Regions from separate parts of the Leclercia sp. W6 genome, predicted to be linked through region 1. Evidence: predicted binding sites of a transcription regulator. Region 1 holds the regulator's gene; each other region holds the start of a gene.
What was found. Region 1 encodes PurR, which represses purine synthesis genes. Its sites were predicted from a motif close to CANGCAAACGTTTGCNTG; they were not measured.
Positions count from the first base shown of each region.

Region 2: galS (HTH-type transcriptional regulator GalS) is a predicted target of PurR. The motif match lies at 1,622-1,639, and genes of this name have one in related genera.
Region 3: purL (phosphoribosylformylglycinamidine synthase) is a predicted target of PurR. The motif match lies at 2,171-2,188, and genes of this name have one in related genera.
Region 4: DVA43_RS10000 (amino acid aminotransferase) is a predicted target of PurR. The motif match lies at 1,324-1,341, and genes of this name have one in related genera.

Region 1 is NZ_CP031104.1:1,601,111-1,604,493, forward strand. Features, by position in the region: gene DVA43_RS07810 (MFS transporter) at 1-723, opposite strand, end outside; gene DVA43_RS07815 (YnhF family membrane protein) at 888-977, opposite strand; gene purR (HTH-type transcriptional repressor PurR) at 1,274-2,299, shown strand; gene punR (DNA-binding transcriptional activator PunR) at 2,305-3,228, opposite strand; gene punC (purine nucleoside transporter PunC) at 3,344-3,383, shown strand, end outside.
Region 2 is NZ_CP031104.1:452,596-455,978, forward strand. Features, by position in the region: gene folE (GTP cyclohydrolase I FolE) at 1-417, shown strand, start outside; gene yeiB (DUF418 domain-containing protein YeiB) at 435-1,592, shown strand; gene galS (HTH-type transcriptional regulator GalS) at 1,748-2,770, shown strand; gene mglB (galactose/glucose ABC transporter substrate-binding protein MglB) at 3,062-3,383, shown strand, end outside.
Region 3 is NZ_CP031104.1:65,087-68,469, forward strand. Features, by position in the region: gene tadA (tRNA adenosine(34) deaminase TadA) at 29-568, shown strand; gene mltF (membrane-bound lytic murein transglycosylase MltF) at 456-2,006, opposite strand; gene purL (phosphoribosylformylglycinamidine synthase) at 2,275-3,383, shown strand, end outside.
Region 4 is NZ_CP031104.1:2,018,465-2,021,847, forward strand. Features, by position in the region: gene DVA43_RS09995 (porin) at 141-1,220, shown strand; gene DVA43_RS10000 (amino acid aminotransferase) at 1,405-2,595, shown strand; gene DVA43_RS10005 (MBL fold metallo-hydrolase) at 2,707-3,354, opposite strand; gene DVA43_RS10010 (YcbK family protein) at 3,373-3,383, opposite strand, start outside.

The DNA.
Region 1 (3,383 bases):
CGCGGTAACAAAAACAGGTGTCGCCTGGTTAATGTCATGCAGAACGGGCGCAATGTAGGTATAGAGGGTGAACATCGCTCCGGCGCCCAGCACCGTGGTCAGCAAGGCGGAAAGCACCTGCGGGCGCATCAGCACTGCCAGCTCCTTGCGCACCTCCGGCTTTTCGCCCGCGCCGCCCGCTGGGAGGGAGAAGAAGAGCGCGACCATCGAGACCACGCCCAGAAGCGCCGTCGCCAGGAAGGACATCCGCCAGCCGATAGCTTCGCCCATCCACGTTGCGGCAGGTACGCCGCCAATATTGGCGATGGTGAGCCCCATAAACATGGTTGCTACGGCGCTGGCCTGTTTATGCTTCGGCACCACGCTTGCGGCGACCACCGACCCGAGGCCAAAGAAGGCGCCGTGATTAAGGCTGGTCAAAATACGCGACAGCATCAGGGTGGTGTAATCCGGGGAGAGCGCCGACAGCACGTTGCCGACGGTAAAAATCGCCATCAGGAAGATCAGCGCATTACGACGGCCGCGATGGGAAAGCAGCAAGGTCATCAGCGGCGCTCCTACCATTACCCCGATAGCGTAAGCACTGATTAACATGCCCGCAGCAGGAATAGAGACATCCACACCCCGGGCGATAACCGGTAGCAGTCCCATTGGAGAAAACTCGGTGGTGCCGATGCCAAATGCGCCAATGGCCAGGGCCAGCAGCGGAAAATTGATTTTCATACTTCAACTCCGGATACCGTGTCGTCAGGCGACACAGAACAATGAAGGCGAAAGCATGACATCAATCACAAAAAATGAGAAGTTAACAATTTGGCAAAAGATTTTTGCAGGAAGCGTAACAATAGCAGAAGGGAGACGAGGGAGCATGAGCTCCCTCACAAATATCAGTGCAGCGCAGCCGTCAGACCGCTGGCAACGATCAGACCCAGAACAATAACGGTGGTAATCAGCGAAAACTTAAGATCGGTACTCATCAATTTTTCTCCTTTTAATCACCCTACGAAGAGTGAGCTTGCTCATTTTTGCACAGTTCAGGGTAAAAATCTTGCTGGATTTAGAATGATATCGATTTTTACTCTTCCCCTTTTGGTCAAGATCAGCCAAAATTCCACGCTAAATTTATTAGCGTACCGGCCATTGACCCCCTCCTGACGTCCTGTGTCGTTTTCCCGGCGTACCGCAATTCAAATTGCGCAATTAGGGCGAGTGAAGGCAAACGTTTACCTATTGGTTTTTCAGGAGCTTAAGATATGGTCTGGAGTGACATCTGATGGCAACAATTAAAGACGTAGCGAAACGCGCAAACGTTTCCACTACAACCGTATCACATGTTATTAACAAAACCCGCTTTGTGGCGGAAGAGACGCGTAACAACGTCTGGGCAGCGATCAAAGAGCTGCACTATTCTCCGAGCGCCGTCGCCCGTAGTCTGAAGGTGAACCACACCAAATCGATCGGCCTGCTGGCGACCAGCAGCGAAGCCCCCTACTTCGCAGAAATTATTGAAGCGGTAGAGAAAAACTGCTTCCAGAAAGGTTACACCCTGATCCTCGGCAACGCCTGGAACAGCCTGGAGAAGCAGCGGGCCTATCTGTCGATGATGGCGCAAAAGCGCGTCGACGGCCTGCTGGTGATGTGCTCGGAATATCCGGAGCCGCTGCTGAAGATGCTGGAAGAGTATCGCAACATTCCGATGGTGGTGATGGACTGGGGCGAAGCGAAAGCCGACTTCACCGACTCGGTCATTGATAACGCCTTTGAAGGTGGCTACATGGCCGGACGTTATCTGATCGAACGCGGTCATCGCGATATCGGCGTCATCCCGGGGGCGCTGGAGCGCAACACCGGCGCCGGTCGTCTGGCCGGTTTTATGAAAGCGATGGAAGAGGCCTTAATCACGGTGCCAGAAAACTGGATCGTCCAGGGCGACTTTGAGCCGGAGTCCGGCTATCGCGCCATGCAGCAGATCCTCTCCCAGACGCCGCGTCCAACCGCTATTTTCTGCGGCGGGGATGTGATGGCGATGGGTGCCCTGTGTGCCGCTGACGAGATGGGGCTGCGCGTGCCGCAGGACGTTTCGCTGATCGGGTATGATAACGTGCGCAACGCCCGTTTCTTCACCCCGGCGCTGACCACCATCCACCAGCCAAAAGATTCGCTGGGCGAGACCGCCTTCAACATGCTGCTCGACCGTATCGTCAACAAACGTGAAGAGTCGCAGTCTATTGAAGTGCATCCGCGTTTGATCGAACGCCGCTCTGTCGCCGATGGCCCGTTCCGCGACTACCGCCGTTGATCCGCTCAGGGAGCCAGTACCTCTGGCTCCCGCAGCCACTCCCTGTTCATCGTTTCACTGTCCCCCAGATAATCCAGCAGCCACGCCAGCGCCGGTGACATGTCGTTTTGTTGCCAGGTGAGGCAGCAGGCCGCATCCGGGAAGGGGTTTTCCAGCGACAGCGCCACCCATTTGCCACTGTCTATCCACGGCCGGGCAAAATGGACCGGCACCATCCCCACGCACAGCCCGGCAGACAGGCAGGTCGCAGAGGATTCCCAGTCCGGGGTGACGATCCGCCGCTGGTTATCCAGCAGCCAGGTGATCCGTTTCGGCAGCGAGCGGGAGGTATCTTCCCGCACCAGCGACGGCCAGTTGCGCAGAGTGTCATCGCTGAGCGGGCCGGGAAGCGCGGCCAGCGGATGGTGGCTGGCCACCACGCAGACCCAGCTTAGCATCCCCATATCGCGAAACGCGTAGCGTCCCCCCACCGGTATCGCCTGGGTCGCGCCGATCGCCATCTCCACCCTGCCGTCCGCCAGCGCATCCCAGACACCGTTAAAGACCTCCTGGGAGACGCGCAGCTCAACGTCAGCGAAGTGGCGATAAAAGTCGACAATCATCTGACGGGTGCGCTCGGGACGTACAATGTTATCCACCGCAATGGAGATATGCCCGCGCCAGCCGTTGGCGATCTGCTGACACTGTTCGCGGGTGATCTGCATTTTTTTGATAACAGAGCGCCCCTCCTTCAGAAACCACAGCCCGGCAGGCGTCAGCTCCACATCACGGTGACGCCGTTCAAACAGCGGCACCGCCAGCCACTCCTCAAGCTGACGCACCGTATAGCTGATGGCTGACGGGACGCGATGTAACTCCTGCGCTGCGCCGCTGAAGCTGCCGTTACGCGCAACGGCATCCACCACTTCAAGGGAATATTCTGACCACATTTTCTGCCTGCAAAAAATTTGAATGCAACCGCCAAATATTAGCGTTTCACAAGCGGGATTGCACTGCCTACACTCAGCGGCTACCTAAACCTGCATCCATAAGGACAATAAAACAATGCAACCCGGGAAAGGATTTTTAGTCTGGCTCGGCGGCC
Region 2 (3,383 bases), 1.1 Mb from region 1:
CCGAAAATTACCGTCATTGAAAACAAAATGAAGGTCGATGAGATGGTGACGGTGCGCGATATCACCCTGACCAGCACCTGCGAACATCACTTTGTGACCATCGACGGTAAAGCGACCGTGGCCTATATCCCGAAAGATGCGGTGATTGGCCTGTCCAAAATCAACCGTATCGTGCAGTTCTTTGCCCAGCGTCCGCAGGTGCAGGAGCGTTTAACCCAGCAGATCCTCATCGCGCTGCAAACGCTGCTTGGCACCAACAACGTGGCGGTATCGATTGATGCGGTACACTACTGCGTGAAAGCGCGTGGCATTCGTGATGCGACCAGCGCCACCACCACCACCTCGCTGGGCGGCCTGTTCAAATCGAGCCAGAATACCCGCCAGGAGTTCCTGCGCGCCGTCCGTCACGTTAGCTAATCGTCAGGGCAGGGTACATGGAAAGAAATGTCACGCTGGATTTCGTTCGTGGCGTCGCTATTCTGGGTATTCTGCTTCTGAATATAAGCGCCTTCGGTTTGCCGAAGGCCGCTTACCTCAATCCCGCCTGGTATGGCGATATCACTCTTCGCGACGCCTGGACATGGGCGGTGCTGGATCTCTTTGCCCAGGTCAAATTTCTTACCCTGTTTGCGCTGCTGTTTGGCGCAGGTCTTCAGCTGTTACTGAAACGCGGTAAACGCTGGATCCAGGCCCGGCTCTCTCTGCTGGTGCTGTTCGGATTTCTTCATGGGCTGCTATTCTGGGATGGCGATATTCTGCTGGCCTATGGGCTGGTAGGGCTGATCTGCTGGCGCATCATCCGCGACGCACATGATGTCAAAAATCTCTTCAATACCGGCGTGGTGCTGTTTCTAATCGGCGTGGCTATATTGCTGCTGCTGGGGATTATCTCCGGCGGCTCCACCAACCGCTCCTGGGTGCCGGATGCGGCGAACCTGCAATATGAGCAGTACTGGAAATTGGGCGGCGGACTGGAAGCCATCAGCAACCGGGCGGATATGATTGGCAACAGTTTACTGGCGCTCGGCGCACAGTATGGCTGGCAGCTGGCGGGGATGATGCTTATCGGCGCCGCGCTGATGCGTACCGGCTGGCTGAAGGGCGAGTTCAGCCCGCGCCACTATCGCCGTACCGGGATGTGGCTGGTGCTGGTGGGGCTGGCGGTTAATCTTCCGGCGGTGATCGCCCAGTGGTATCTGCACTGGGATTATCGCTGGTGTGCATTCCTGTTGCAGGCGCCGCGCGAGCTGAGCGCGCCGTTTCAGACGATTGGTTATGCCGCGCTCATCTACGGTTACTGGCCACAGCTCTGCCGTTTCCGGCTGGTGACGGCGGTGGCCTGCGTGGGGCGCATGGCGCTCAGCAACTATATTTTACAGACGCTAATCTGTACCACTTTGTTCTATCAGCTTGGCTTATTTATGAAGTTCGACCGGCTACAGCTGCTGGGCATTGTCCTGCCGGTGTGGCTGGTTAATATTCTTTTCTCCGTCCTCTGGATGCGCCATTTCCGTCAGGGGCCGCTGGAATGGGTATGGCGGCAATTGACCATACGTGCGTCAGGCGTTTCATCAAGCCATACATCCGGATAACGATCTGGATCACAATCATTAACAAAACGGATGTAACCGTTTTCATCCTTGTGACCTTCTTCACGTAGTCCTCGCCTTGTCGCTGCCAGAATAGACACCTTGCTAAACACAGGGGGTGTCTGTGAGTCGCTGCAATCTAAATAAGGGTGGTGAATATGATCACCATTCGTGACGTCGCGCGTCAGGCGGGCGTTTCTGTCGCCACCGTTTCCCGGGTTCTCAACAATAGCGCGCTGGTCAGTCCGGAGACGCGGGAGTGCGTGATGAAAGCCGTCACGGCGCTGGGCTACCGGCCTAATGCGAACGCCCAGGCGCTGGCGACCCAGGTCAGCGATACCATCGGCGTGGTGGTGATGGACGTGTCAGATGCCTTCTTCGGTGCCCTGGTAAAAGCCGTCGATATGGTGGCCCAGGAGCACCAGAAAAACGTGCTGATCGGCAACAGCTATCACGAGGCGGAAAAAGAGCGTAACGCCATTGAGGTGTTGATTCGCCAGCGCTGTAACGCCCTGATCGTGCATTCAAAAGCCCTGAGCGACGAGGAGCTTTCTGCCCTGATGGAGCAGATCCCCGGCATGGTGCTCATTAACCGCATCGTTCCCGGCTACGCCCACCGCTGCGTCTGCCTCGATAACGTCAGCGGAGCGATGATGGCGACGCGGATGCTGATGAACAACGGGCATCAGCGCATCGGCTATCTGGCCTCCAGCCACCGCATTGAGGACGATGATATGCGCCGGGAAGGCTGGCAGAAAGCGTTGCTTGAACAGGGTATTACCGGATCAGACAGCTGGATCGGCACCGGTGCGCCGGACATGCAGGGTGGGGAAGCGGCCATGGTGGAGCTGCTCGGGCGCAACCTGCAGCTGACCGCGGTCTTTGCCTACAACGACAGTATGGCGGCGGGCGCACTCACGGCGCTGAAAGACAATGGCATTGCGGTGCCACAGCATCTGTCATTGATTGGTTTTGATGATATCCCGATTGCCCGTTACACGGACCCGCAGCTGACCACAGTCCGCTACCCCATCGCCTCCATGGCCCGGCTGGCCACGGAGCTGGCGTTACAGGGGGCCGCCGGGAAGCTGGATATGAATGCAACACACTGTTTCATGCCAACTTTAGTGCGCCGCCACTCCGTTGCCATTCGGCAAACTGTGGTGCCGATCACTAACTAATAATTCGCCGTGATGTAACCGTTTTCAATTTGTGAGTAAATTCACAGTAACTTAACAATGCGCTGTCTATGATGTCAGCGTTTTAGCAACTGAAACGCTATGTAACGGTGATTAATCACTTTGGCTATAGCTAAGGTTCGTTAAACATCCAAAAAAACGCATTCTGGAGCGTTACCGACCAAGGAAGATAGAAATTTTATAAGTGGACTTCGGCCGGCAGTAACGTTTCTTTAACATGTGCCCGCCGAGCCTTATTCACACGAACTACCCTGCATAAAAATCGGAGATATCATGAATAAGAAGGTGTTGACTCTGTCTGCTGTTATGGCAAGCATGCTTTTCGGTGCCGCCGCGCACGCTGCAGATAGCCGTATTGGTGTGACTATCTATAAGTATGACGACAACTTCATGTCCGTTGTGCGTAAGGCAATCGAGAAAGAGGGTACTGGCGCACCAGACGTACAGCTGCTGATGAACGACTCCCAGAATGACCAGTCCAAACAGAACGACCAGATCGACGTTCTGCTGGCGAAAGGCGTAAAAGCTCTGGCAATCAACCTGGTTGACCCGGCAGCAGCAGGCACCGTTATTGAAAAAGCACGCGGCCAGAACG
Region 3 (3,383 bases), 1.5 Mb from region 1:
TTGTGATTATGCATAGCGGGTGTGTATAATGCGCCCGCTTTTCAGACTGGAGTATGCTGCGTTGTCCGACCCTGAACTTAATCATGAATACTGGATGCGCCATGCGCTCCAGCTTGCCCAACGTGCCTGGGATGAAGGCGAAGTCCCGGTCGGTGCCGTGCTGGTACACAATAATCAGGTGATCGGCGAAGGCTGGAATCGCCCGATTGGTCGCCACGATCCCACCGCCCATGCCGAAATTATGGCCCTGCGCCAGGGCGGGCTGGTGCTGCAAAACTACCGCCTGCTGGACACCACCCTGTATGTCACTCTTGAACCTTGCGTCATGTGCTCCGGCGCCATGATCCACAGCCGGATCGGTACGGTGGTGTATGGCGCGCGGGATGAAAAAACCGGTGCGGCAGGTTCGCTGCTGGACGTGCTCAGTCACCCCGGCATGAACCATCAGGTCAAGGTTATTGGAGAGGTGCTGGCACCAGCGTGTTCGGCGATGCTAAGTGACTTCTTTCGAATGCGGCGTCAGCAGAAAAAGCAGCAAAAGGCAGAATCGAAGTTATCGGGTGAGTAAGCTCATCCGGTGCCACCACCGGATAGGCCTGGGCCAGCTGCTGGGCTGCCTGCGCCTCTTTCTCTTTCTCCATCAGATACCCCACCAGGCTTATCTGGTATTTACGGATATTTTCCACGTAGGCGTACGCCTCGTGGCCGCGCGCGTAGCCATAGGTCAACTTGCTGTAATACGGCTTCTGGCTCAGTAGCGGCAGACGCTGTTTTACATCTGACCAGCTGTCGGGGTTACCTTTGGTTTTCGCGGTCAGGGCGCGGGCGTCGATCATGTGGGCATAGCCCATGTTATAGGCCGCCAGCGCAAACCAGATCCGCTCCTCTTCCGGGACGCTCTCCGGTACTCTGTCCATCATCGCCTGCAGATAGCGCGCGCCGCCGCTGATGCTCTGCTCAGCATCGGTACGATCGGTCAGGCCCAGGCTCTGGGCGGTATTTTTGGTCAGCATCATCAGGCCGCGTACCCCGGTTGGCGAGGTGGCCAGCGCGTCCCAGTGAGACTCCTGGTACGAGATGGCGGCCAGCAGTCGCCAGTCAATCTCCTGGGCATACTTCACAAACAGCGGCTTCAGCGTCGGCAGGACATTATCCACCGCCCGCAGGAAGCTGCGGGTATCGACATAGTCGAAGCCATCCCCGTGACCGAGGTACTTCTCCTCCAGACGCGCCAGCGTACCGTCTTCATTCATTCTGTTAAAGAAATCGAGCATGGCGGCGGAGAGCGTCTGGTCGGCGTCGAGAGGGCTGAACCAGGTGACAGGCTGCTCGTCAGTGACGTCCAGCGCCACGGCCAGCTCCGGGTGAACGCGCTGAAACAGGCTAATGGCAACCGAGTCGGCGATGGTGTAGGGCAGTTTCCCGTCCGTCACCTGTTCCAGCAGCGCCGTGGTGCCGAGCTTCTTATCAACCTTCCAGCTAAGTTCAGGGTACTTTTTTTCTTTCAGCGCCCGAAGGTCGTCAATGACGACATGGCCCGGGGCAACGGTGAGCTGCTCGGCGGTGAGCCCGGCAAGCGTGCGTGGTCGCAGGCTGCCTACGCGATAGACCAGCTGCTGCGAGACAGAGTAGTAGGTTGGGCCTGGCTGATAGTTTTTGCTGCGCTCGCTGTTATAGACCAGGCCAGCAGCCAGCATGTCAGCCTTGTCATTGTCCAGGTCGTCAAACAGCTGGCTGATGTTCTGCCGTACCGTAATCTTAAGCTTTACGCCCAGATAGTCAGCAAAATGCTGCGCCAGCTCGTAATCCAGCCCAATGACTTTATCGTTGATCGCACTGTAGGTGAGGGGAGAGGCCACAGTACTGACGCGCAGCTCCCCCCGCGCCTGAATGGCGGCGATGCGATTTTCGGCTTTACCGAACCAGGGGATTGAAGGCCACAGGGCCGCTGCCAGCAGCAGGGTCACGATGCCGATGAACAGATAATTAATCTTTAATTTTTTCAATAAGTTGATTCTATGAGCTGTGTATTATTTTGGTTTGTAGTCGTCACAGTAAAAACAAGTATTACCAAAGATTTCGCGGCATTTTGCGTAAAGTTACGCCACTTGGCAACTTATTAGCGGGAAAGGCAACACCAATGGTTAAATGACAACGACGATTTTATTACGACGCAAACGGTTTCGTCGGCGCGCAGGATCCACTATAATGGCGCCCGTTTTCCCCCCTTGCGCACACTGTAAGCGCCTCCGGCGCTTCGAAGACGAGAGACTTATGATGGAAATTCTGCGTGGTTCGCCTGCACTGTCTGCCTTCCGTATCAACAAACTGCTGGCACGTTTTCAGGCGGCCGACCTTCCGGTAAGCAATATTTACGCTGAGTATGTCCATTTTGCTGACCTGAATGCTCCCTTAACGTCAGAGGATTTAGTCCGGCTTGAGCGCCTGCTGAAGTACGGCCCAAGCCTGAGCAGCCATACCCCGAACGGTAAACTTCTGCTGGTTACGCCTCGTCCGGGCACCATCTCCCCCTGGTCTTCTAAAGCAACCGACATCGCCCGCAACTGTGGTCTGAGCCAGATTAACCGTCTGGAGCGCGGCGTGGCCTATTACGTTGAAGCCTCCACCCTGACCGACGCCCAGTGGGCCGTTGTGGCAGCCGAGCTGCACGACCGCATGATGGAGAGCGTGTTCGCTTCTCTCGACGACGCGCAGCAGCTTTTCTCTCACCATCAGCCTGCGCCCGTGCAGAGCGTGGACCTGCTGGGTGAAGGCCGTCAGGCGCTGATTGACGCCAACCTGCGTCTGGGTCTGGCGCTGGCCGAAGATGAAATCGACTATCTGCAGGACGCGTTCATTAAGCTGAACCGCAACCCGAACGACATCGAACTCTATATGTTCGCGCAGGCCAACTCAGAACACTGCCGCCACAAGATTTTCAACGCCGACTGGATTATCGACGGCGAGCAACAGCCAAAGTCGCTGTTCAAAATGATCAAAAACACCTTCGAGCAAACCCCTGATCACGTGCTGTCGGCCTATAAAGACAACGCCGCAGTCATGGAAGGTTCCGAGGTGGGCCGCTTCTTCGCCGATCGCGAAGCGGGGCGCTATGACTTCCATCAGGAGCCGGCGCATATCCTGATGAAGGTCGAAACCCACAACCACCCGACGGCGATCTCGCCGTGGCCGGGTGCTGCCACCGGCTCCGGCGGTGAAATCCGCGACGAAGGCGCAACCGGCCGTGGGGCAAAACCAAAAGCGGGTCTGGTGGGTTTCTCCGTCTCCAACCTGCGTATCCCGGGCTTTGAACAGCCGTGGGAAGAAGATTTTGGCAAACCAGAGCGTATTGTTACCGCGCTGGATATCATGACCGACGGCCC
Region 4 (3,383 bases), 420 kb from region 1:
AAACCGCTATTTGAATGGAAAGATGCCTGTCAGACACATAAAGACACCAAACTCTCATCAATAGTTCCGGAAATATTTATTGACAGAATTTATTGACGGCAGTGGCGAGTGTCATAAAAAACCAATGAGGGTAATAAATAATGATGAAGCGCAATATCCTGGCAGTGGTTATCCCTGCCCTGCTGGCAGCCGGTGCAGCTAACGCAGCAGAAATTTATAACAAAAACGCTAACAAGCTGGACTTCTACGGTAAAGCTGTAGGTGAGCACATCTGGACCACCAACGGTGACACCAACAACGGTGATACCACCTATGCGCGTATCGGCTTCAAAGGTGAAACTCAGATTAATGACCAGCTGGCCGGTTACGGTCAGTGGGAATACAACATGGACGCTTCTTCCCAGGAAGGCGCTCAGGGTACCAAGACCCGTCTGGCATTCGCAGGCCTGAAAGCTGGTGATTACGGTTCATTCGACTACGGTCGTAACTACGGCGTGTTCTACGATGCGCTGGCTTCTACCGATATGTTCGTCATCTGGGGCGGCGACTCCCTGGCGGCAACCGACAACTTCATGACCGGACGTAGCACCGGTCTGGCTACCTACCGTAACTCTGACTTCTTCGGTCTGGTTGACGGCCTGGCAGTGGGTCTGCAGTACCAGGGCAAAAACGAATCTGGCCACACCACCGGCCGTCAGAACGGCGACGGCGGCAGCTACTCTCTGGGTTATGACTTCGCTGAAGGCTTCAACGTAACTGCAGCTTACTCTAACTCTGACCGCTCTACTGCGCAGAGTGTTGACGGTAAAGGCGAACGTGCTGAAGGCTGGGCAACCTCCCTGAAATATGACGCAAACAACCTGTACGCAGCGGTAATGTACGGCGAATCTCAGAACATGACCCGTGAAAACGACGGCGAGTTCGCGAACAAGACTCAGAACGTTGAAGCTGTGGTTCAGTACCAGTTCGACTTCGGTCTGCGTCCATCCGTGGGTTACGTTCAGTCCAAAGGTAAAGATCTGACCGGTCGTAACGGTTTCTCCGGCGGCGATGCTGACCTGGTGAAATACGTAGAAGTGGGTACATGGTACTACTTCAACAAAAACATGAACGTGTACGCTGCGTACCGCTTCAACCTGCTGGATGACAACAACTACACCGAAGCAACTGGCCTGTCTACCGACGACCAGGCGGGTGTAGGTATCGTTTACCAGTTCTAATCAGTACACCACTTTGTTATATGTCTAAAAAACAGGGCTTCGGCCCTGTTTTTTTATGCCTGAAAGCAAAAAATGGCGACTTTTGAAAAGCCGCACGCTTTTTGTAGCAAACGGTTGGCATTTTGTAGAACTATCGTTAACCTGATAGCGGATTTCACTTCCGTAACCACAATGGAACTTCGTCATGTTTGAGAACATTACCGCCGCCCCTGCCGACCCTATTCTGGGCCTGGCCGATCTGTTTCGTGCCGATGACCGCCCTGGGAAAATTAACCTGGGTATTGGTGTCTATAAAGATGAGACCGGCAAGACCCCGGTACTGACCAGCGTTAAAAAAGCTGAGCAGTATCTGCTGGAAAATGAAAATACCAAAAACTACCTCGGCATCGACGGTATTCCGGAATTTGGTCGTTGCACCCAGGAACTGCTGTTCGGCAAAGGCAGCGCGATTGTCAGCGATAAACGTGCCCGCACAGCGCAGACCCCTGGCGGTACTGGCGCACTGCGCGTGGCAGCGGATTTCCTCGCCAAAAACACCAGCGTAAAAACCGTCTGGGTGAGCAATCCGAGCTGGCCGAACCACAAGAGTGTCTTTAACTCTGCAGGTCTGGAAGTGCGTGAATATGCTTACTACGACGCGGCCAACCACTCTCTGGACTTCGACGGCCTGCTGGCAAGCCTGAGCGAAGCGCAGGCGGGCGATGTGGTGCTGTTCCACGGCTGCTGCCATAACCCAACCGGGATTGATCCAACGCTTGAGCAGTGGGAACAGCTGGCGAAACTCTCCGTAGAAAAAGGCTGGCTGCCGCTGTTCGACTTCGCGTATCAGGGCTTTGCTCGTGGCCTGGAAGAAGACGCCGAAGGCCTGCGCGCCTTCGCAGCAGTCCATAAAGAGCTGATTGTTGCCAGCTCCTATTCCAAGAACTTCGGCCTCTACAACGAGCGCGTAGGTGCCTGTACGCTGGTGGCGTCTGATGAGCAGACCGTTGACCGTGCATTCAGCCAGATGAAATCTGTTATTCGCGCTAACTACTCTAACCCGCCGGCTCACGGTGCGTCTGTAGTGGCGACTATTCTCAGCAATGACGCCCTGCGCGCTATCTGGGAGCAGGAACTGAACGACATGCGTCAGCGTATTCAGCGCATGCGTCAGCTGTTTGTGAACACCCTGGCGGAAAAAGGGGCGGATCGCGACTTCAGCTTTATCATCAAACAGAATGGCATGTTCTCATTCAGCGGCCTGACCAAAGAGCAGGTTCTGCGTCTGCGCGAAGAGTTTGGTGTGTATGCGGTGGCATCGGGTCGTGTTAACGTGGCGGGGATGACGCCGGATAACATGGCGCCGCTGTGCGAAGCGATTGTCGCGGTGCTGTAATGCTTTAAGCCGGGCGGCACTGCGTTTGCCCGGCCTACGTGTAGGCCCGGTAAGCGTAGCGCCACCGGGCAATTAAAAAAGCCTGCTTAAAGCAGGCTTTTTTAATGTTCGTTACCAGACCGGCATTTCATCCTGCAGGAACGGATTGTGCAGCCGTTCGTATCCCAGGGTAGACATCGGGCCATGACCTGAAATAAAGGTCACATCGTCGCCCAGCGGTAATAACTTCTCTTTGATCGAGCGAATCAGCTGGCCGTGATCGCCCCGGGGGAAATCACTGCGCCCTACGCCGCCTTTAAAGATCACATCGCCAGAAATCAGCAGACGCGACTGGTCATCAAAGAAAACAATATGGCCTGGAGTATGCCCTGGACAATGCAAGACCTGTAATGTCACATTGCCCACGTTGACGCTCTCGCCCTCATTCAGCCAGCGATCTGGCGTCAGGGGAAGACATTCATCAAGACCAAACATGCGGCTCTGCGCCGGTAATCCCTGCAGCCAGAACTCATCTTCTTTTTCCGGGCCAATCACCGGCACGCCATAATGCTGTGCCAGTTCAGCCGCCGCCCCCACGTGATCGAGATGACCGTGGGTCAGCAGGATCTGCATTAAGGTCACGCCAGCGGCAGCGACTTCCTGTTTGATCTTCTCTGCATCGCCACCGGGATCGACCAGGGCTGCCAGTTTGGTTTGTTCACACCAGATAAGCGAGCAGTTCTGGGAGAAGGCGGTGACCGGAATAATACGATAGTTCATACTGCTCCTGATTTGTTATTACCAGTGCC